One region of the Roseateles sp. UC29_93 genome, then DNA from elsewhere that is predicted to be linked to it. Evidence: riboswitches for the same ligand, from Rfam matches in the RefSeq annotation. Region 1 holds a riboswitch; the other holds the start of a gene.

Region 1 (3,346 bases):
GCCCAGCGTCCAGGCGCGCAGGGTGGTCTCGGCGCGCAGCGTGCCGAAGCGCTTGGCGCGGCGTTGCAACTGGCGGCCGGTGTTGGCGTCGGTGGGGTCGAGGAAGTCCGCCGTGGCGCTCAGGTTCACCGGACCCAGCTGCGCACCGCCCTTGAGGCTGGTGCCCTTGAGCAGCGCGCGCGCGACGTTGCTGTAGCAGCCGGTCGTCGAGCGGCAGGTCCCCGCCGCGCCGAAGGCGATCAGGTCGGTGACGCGGTTGTGGAAGGTCGTGACCGAGACGTCGACGTTCCCTTGCGCCCACGCCAGCCCGGCTTCGCGGTTCTGCGCGCGCTCGGGGCGGAGCGCCTCGACGCCGGCCTTGGTCGTGTCGGGACCGTAGACGCTGCCGCGCTGATAGAGCGTGGGGGCCCGGAACGCATTGCCGGCCGAGGCCGTCACGCGCCAGCCGCCGCCGATCTTGAAGCCCGCCGCCAGGCTGCCAGTGTCGATGCCGCCGAATTCGCTGTCGTCGTCATGCCGGCCGTGCGCCTGCAGGCTGAAGGCGCCCAGCGTGCCGAGGTAGCTCAGGCCGAGCGCGTTCTGGTCGCGGTCGCCCTTGCCGCCGCCGACGAGGTCGGTGTTGACCAGGCGATCTTCGCGACGCTCCAGCAGGGCGTTGAGCTGATGCTGCTCGTTGATCCGGTAGAAGCCCTGCAGCGAGGCGCTGCGGATGCGCGTCTTCGTCAGGTAGGGCGAGCTCGGCTTGGTCTCGTAGTTCTCTTCGGACTGGCCTGCCGACAGCTGGGTCGACAGCGCGGAGGACCAGGTGGAGTTCAGGCTCAGCTTGCCCGCCAGCGTCTCGGTGATGCCGCGGTCGTCGGCGTTCTTGCCGGCGTCGTAGCCGGCGTTGCTGCGGCTCTTCAGGCCGATGAACTCGAGGCGCTGGCCGTCGGCCACGCGACCGCCCAGGCGCAGGCTGCCGCTGTAGTTGCGCCAGCCGTCGGCGTCGGGGTTGTAGCTCCGGGCGGCCGTGTTCAGGTAGGCGTTGAAGCCGGTGCCGCGATCCAGCGCGAGCGCGCCGGCGTAGTCGAAGTCCGCCGTGCCGCCGCTGATGCCGACGTCGGCCTTCACCTGGCCGAGGTTGCCGCCGCCGAGGCCGAGGTCCAGCTGCGTGCGGCCCGCTCCCCGGCGCGTGAAGATCTGCACCACGCCGCCGATGGCGTCGGAGCCGTACAGCGCGCTGGCCGGGCCCTTGAGGACCTCGATGCGCTCGATCTGCGAGACCGGCAGGTTCTGCCAGCTGGCGCCGCCGGAGGATTGGCCGTCCACGCGCACGCCGTCGATCAGGACCACGGTGTGCCGGGTCTCGGCGCCGCGCACGAAGACCGAGGTCGAATTGCCCGGCCCGCCGTTGCTGGTCATCTGCAGGCCGGCGACGTTGCGCAGCAGAGCGGCGATGTTGCCGAAGCCCTGGCGCTCGATGGTGTCGCGGTTGATGACGGTCAGGTCGGCCGCGACGTCGGACAGCTTCATCGGGCTGCGCGTGCCGGTGACGGTGACGTCGTCGAGCCGGCTCGAAGGGGTGACGGTGGGGGAGGCCGCGGGGGAAGCGGAGGAGGGGGCGGACTGCGCGGCCGCGGCCGTGGAGAACGCCGCAAGCGCCGGGAGCGCCGGGAACGCCAGGAGCGTCGACAGGGCGAGCGCCATCGGGGTGAGGGCAGGCAGCGAGCGGGCACCAGCGCGCGCGCGCGAAACGAACGGAAGCATGAGGAACGGACCTACGACGGAGTTCAGACGCCTGCTCACCCGCAGGGCCTCTGAGAAACGGCGTCGCCGGCTCGTCGTCGGGTCGTCCTTGTGAAAGCTCACGAAGGACGCGTCGCGCGATCGGCTGGAGACGCCACCTGTTGGCCGGTATCCGGGCTGGTGGCCGCTGCCTGTGTCCTTCCCAGTGCAGACGCGCCAGTGGACGTGGGGACAGGCAGTGCCGGCTGCCGCCCGGTGTTCCCTCTTCAGGATCCCGGGCGCGCGACCGGCGGCCACTTACCGTTGCGGGGACAGCTCAGGTTGGTTCGCGCATCGGGGATGCGACCACTTCCTGATTCCCGTTTAACTGCACGGACGCAATGTCCGCACGAGCACCAACGGCGCGCATTCTAGCGAGCTGCGGGCGTCGTGGTGCTGTCGCTCGTCGTGGGCTTGGGCTGCAGCGCGCCATCCGGTGACTTCGGCACCTTGGGCTTCTTCTTCGGCGGCTTCTTCGGATCCTTGGGCTTGGGCTTCTTCGGATCCGCGGGTTTCGCCGGCTTCGCGGCGCGCTGTCCCGGCAGGCGGCCGTCGATGCCGGCGGCCTTGGGCGGCGCCTTCGCCGACTGGCGTTCGCGCTCACGCTCGCGCGCGGCCAGGTCGCGCGTCTCGGCGGCCGTGCGCTTGCGCGCGGCGTCGGCCTCCTTGGGATCGACCGGGTCCTTCGGGACCTCGGCCTTGCGGCCCTGTCCTTCGGGGCAGGGGCTGTCGCGCAAGTCCTGACCCTCCGGGCCGCAGCGGTAGAAGCCGAAGGTCCGCTCCTGCTGCGGGGGCGCCTTGGGCACGTCCTGCGCGTTCGCCGCGCCAAGCATGAGGACCAGAACAGCAGTCGTCAGGATCAGGGCGGCGCGCGCGGGCATGTCAGTCTCCGGGGATAGGGGGTGGGGCAGGGGGAACTGCCGGGGAAAGCACAGGAGCAGGAGCAGTGGCAGGGGTTGCGGCGGCTGCCGTGGCTGCGGCCGTCGAGGCCGCGGTCACCACCGTGCCGGCAACCGGGGCGCCAGCCGTCGGCGCGGCGCCTGCGGCACCGGGCTTGGGCGGCAGGGTCGTCGGCAGATTGGCGGGCAGATTGACAGGTCTGGGCGGCTTGGGCCGGGGCGGCTTGGCATGCAGCAGCGCCACGGCCTTGGCCATGTCGCCGCCCGTCATCAGCTTGAAGGCCTCGAGCGACTTGCCGATGCAGTCCTCGACCGCCTGGCGCTCGGCCACCGGCGGCTTGCGCAGCACGTAGCCGGCGACCTCGCCCTTGTGGCCCGGATGGCCGATGCCCAGGCGCAGGCGCCAGAAGTCGCCGCTGCCCAGCTGGGCCTGCATGTCCTTCAGCCCGTTGTGGCCGGCGTTGCCGCCGCCCTGCTTGAGCTTGAGCTCGCCGGGCGCGATCTCGAGCTCGTCGTGGATCGCCAGGATCTCCTCCGGCGCGATCTTGAAGAAGCGCGCCAGCGCCGCCACCGACTTGCCCGAGAGATTCATGTAGGTCATCGGCTGCAGCAGCCAGATCGGACCGGACGCGCCCGGTGCGTCGTTCACGCGCGCGACCAGGCCGAAGTACTTGGTGTCCAGC
Region 2 (3,346 bases), 1.3 Mb from region 1:
TGATGTCGCCCGTTGCAGGGCCAAGGGGGCGAAGTTTAGCGAACTGCGCCCAAAAGCCCCCGATCGATGCATGCTGCACCGCAGCGCGGCGCGGACTTCCCGCAGCACGCGTAGAATGGGTCACCGGGCCCAAATTTTGGGACTCGGTTTTTTTGGCCGGGTCCCAAGTCAAGCGCTCGCAGCCCAGGGCGTGCACTGCATCAACGCAGCCCGACTTTGCGACTTTGGACCATGGAAATCTTTGACTACGACAACATCCTGCTGCTGCCGCGCAAGTGCCGCGTGAACAGCCGCAGCGAGTGCGACACCTCCATCGAGTTCGGCCCCCGCCGCTTCAAGCTGCCGGCGGTGCCTGCGAACATGAAGACGGTCGTCGACGAGTCCATCACCGAATGGCTGGCCGCCAACGGCTACTTCTACGTGATGCACCGCTTCGACCTCGATGCGATCGCCTTCGCCCGCACGATGCGCGACAAGGGCCTGCTGGTCTCGATCAGCGCCGGCGTGAAGGAGGCGGACTACGCCCTCATCGACCGCCTGGCCGCCGAGGGTCTCGGCGCCGACTACATCACCATCGACATCGCCCACGGCCACGCCGATGCCGTGCAGCGCATGATCGGCCACATCAAGCACAAGCTGCCCGACACCTTCGTCATCGCCGGCAACGTCGGCACGCCCGAGGGCGTCATCGACCTCGAGAACTGGGGCGCCGACGCGACCAAGGTCGGCATCGGTCCGGGCAAGGTCTGCATCACGCGCTTGAAGACCGGTTTCGGCACCGGCGGCTGGCAGCTCTCGGCGCTGAAGTGGTGTGCCCGTGTCGCGACCAAACCGATCATTGCCGACGGCGGCATCCGCCATCACGGCGACATTGCCAAGAGCGTGCGTTTCGGTGCTGCGATGGTGATGATCGGCTCGCTCTTCGCGGGTCATGAGGAGTCGCCGGGCAACACCGTCGAGGTCGACGGCAAGCGCTACAAGGAGTACTACGGCTCCGCGTCCGACTTCAACAAGGGCGAGTACAAGCACGTCGAGGGCAAGCGCATCCTTGAGCCCGTGAAGGGCCACCTCGCCGACACGCTGCGCGAGATGGAAGAGGACCTCCAGAGCTCCATCTCCTATGCCGGCGGCCGCAGCCTCGGCGATCTGCGCAAGGTGAACTACGTGGTCCTCGGCGGAGAAAACGCCGGCGAACACCTGTTCATGTAAGGACAAGGCCCGCAGTCCACCCGCATGCCCCAGGCCCGCGGGCAGCGAGTGCTGGTGGGGCCGGAATGATGCGAGGGGTTCCCGGAGGGATGCCCCTCGCGTCGTGGAGTGCCCGCGCCAGACGACTCGAAGTCGAGGGGCCTCCCGTTATGATGCGCCCCGTTGGTGCTCGCGCCCGGCCTTCCGCCGGCGCAGTTCAACGGGAATCAGGAGGGGCCGCACCCGCGCGGTCGTGGCCCCAACCTGAGCTGCCCCCGCAACGGTAAGCGGAAGGCGCGCCTCTTCTGAAAGCTGAGAGCGCGCGGCTCGTGTCTGAAAACCACTGGACGGTCGTCCGGGAAGGCAACACGGGTTCATTCTTCCGACAGCCCGGATACCGGCCAACAGGCGGATCGTCGCCGTCCCTCCAGGGGGATGGTGCGTCCATTCCGCATGCGGCCGCGGGGAAGCGGCCGTCTGCCGCTGCTCATCCGATTCCGACATGCAACCCTCTTCTCCCCGCGCCGCGTTGCGCGCCGTCGCCCGTGCTTCCGCGACCGCGCTGGTCGCCCTGCCCGCCCTGTCCATCGTCTCGACGGGCGCCTTCGCGCAGTCTTCCCTCGATCCCGTCGTCGTCATCGGCACCCGCGAGCCGCAGGCGCTGAGCAAGAGCGTGGCCGACGTCGTCCTGATCGACCGCGACACCCTGCGCGACAGCGGCGCCGCCAGCGTCGAAGAGGTCCTGCGCCGCTACGCCGGCCTGCAGGTCCTGCAGAACGGCGGTCCCGGACAGACCGCCGGCTACCTGCTGCGCGGCACCAACACCAACAGCACCATCGTGATGATCGATGGTCTGCGCGTCGGCTCCGCGACGCTGGGCCAGGCGGCCTTCGAGTCGATGAGCCTCGACCAGATCGAGCGCATCGAGGTGCTGCGCGGTCCCGCCTCGGGCCTGTACGGCTCGGACGCGGTCGGCGGCGTGATCCAGATCTTCACGAAGCGGGGTCAAGGCCCGCTGAACATCACCGCCGGCGTCGCCGTCGGCGAGTACGACTCGCGCAAGGCGGACTTCGCGCTCAGCGGCGCGCAGGCCGGCTTCGACTACGCGGCCAGCATCGGTCGCGAGACCAGCGACGGCGTGTCGTCGATCCGCCCGAACGACATCAACGGCTACTACAACCCCGACCGCGACGGCTTCCGCCGCACGTCGGCCACGGCGCGGCTGGGCTTCACGCCGGCCGAGGGGCATCGCATCGGCGTCAGTGCCTCGCAGAACAAGCTCAACGCGCAGTACGACAGCGCCAATTTCAATCCGCCGGACTTCCTGCCGGATGCGTCGCCGGACTTCCGCAACCGGCTGACGACCCGCGTGGTCAGTGCCGATTACCGCGGCACGCTGTCGCCGATCTGGACGACGACCGTGCTGGCGACGCACGGCATCGACGACTCGCGCTCCGGCGCGCCGGATCCCGTGCCGTTCAAGACGACCCGTGATCAGGCCACCTGGCAGAACGCCCTGCGCCTGGCGCCGGACCAGCAATTGCTGCTCGCCTACGAGCATCTGTCGGAGAAGGCCGAAGGCGTGGTGACGGATGCGCTCAAGCGCAACAACAACGCCTACATCGCCGGCTACACGGGCCAGTTCGGCGCGACCTCGCTGCAGGCCAACCTGCGCCGCGACGACAACTCCGCCTACGGCGGCTTCACGACCGGCACGCTGGGCGCGAGCTACGCGATCACCGAGACCCTCAAGGTGCGCGCCCTCGCCGGCACCAGCTTCCGCGCGCCGACCTTCAACGACCTGTACTTCCCGTTCTATGGTCGTCCCGGACATCCAGCCCGAACGCGGTCGCAGCATCGAACTCGGCGTGAACTGGCGCTCCGGCGCGAGCAGCGCCTCAGCCACGATGTACCGCAACAAGGTCCGCGACCTGATCGTCTACAACCCCGATCCCACCGGCACCGAATGCCCGACGGGCTTCTTCGGCTGCGCGGACAACATCGGTCGCGCCAAGCTGCAGGGCGCGACGCTGTCCGGCGCGCATCGCTTCGGCAACCTGAGCCTGACCGCGACGGTCGACTTCCTCGACGCGCGCAATGTGGAGACCGGCGCGCGCCTGCCGCGTCGCGCGGCGCATCAGGAGAGCGTCTCCGCCGA

What was found. A riboswitch is a leader RNA that binds a small molecule or an ion and turns the genes downstream of it on or off. The one in region 1 is predicted to bind cobalamin.
Region 2: another riboswitch for cobalamin. It lies ahead of ACFJIX_RS19570 (TonB-dependent receptor domain-containing protein); the one in region 1 lies ahead of ACFJIX_RS13250 (TonB-dependent receptor domain-containing protein).

Annotation. Positions count from the first base shown of each region.
Region 1 covers NZ_CP170545.1:2,846,340-2,849,685, forward strand. Annotated here, with positions in the region: gene ACFJIX_RS13250 (TonB-dependent receptor domain-containing protein) at 1-1,686, opposite strand, end outside; cobalamin riboswitch at 1,871-2,140, opposite strand; gene ACFJIX_RS13255 (hypothetical protein) at 2,136-2,645, opposite strand; partial or broken gene pth (aminoacyl-tRNA hydrolase) at 2,860-3,346, opposite strand, start outside.
Region 2 covers NZ_CP170545.1:4,190,826-4,194,171, reverse strand. Annotated here, with positions in the region: gene ACFJIX_RS19575 (GMP reductase) at 232-1,209, shown strand; cobalamin riboswitch at 1,356-1,609, shown strand; partial or broken gene ACFJIX_RS19570 (TonB-dependent receptor domain-containing protein) at 1,691-3,346, shown strand, end outside.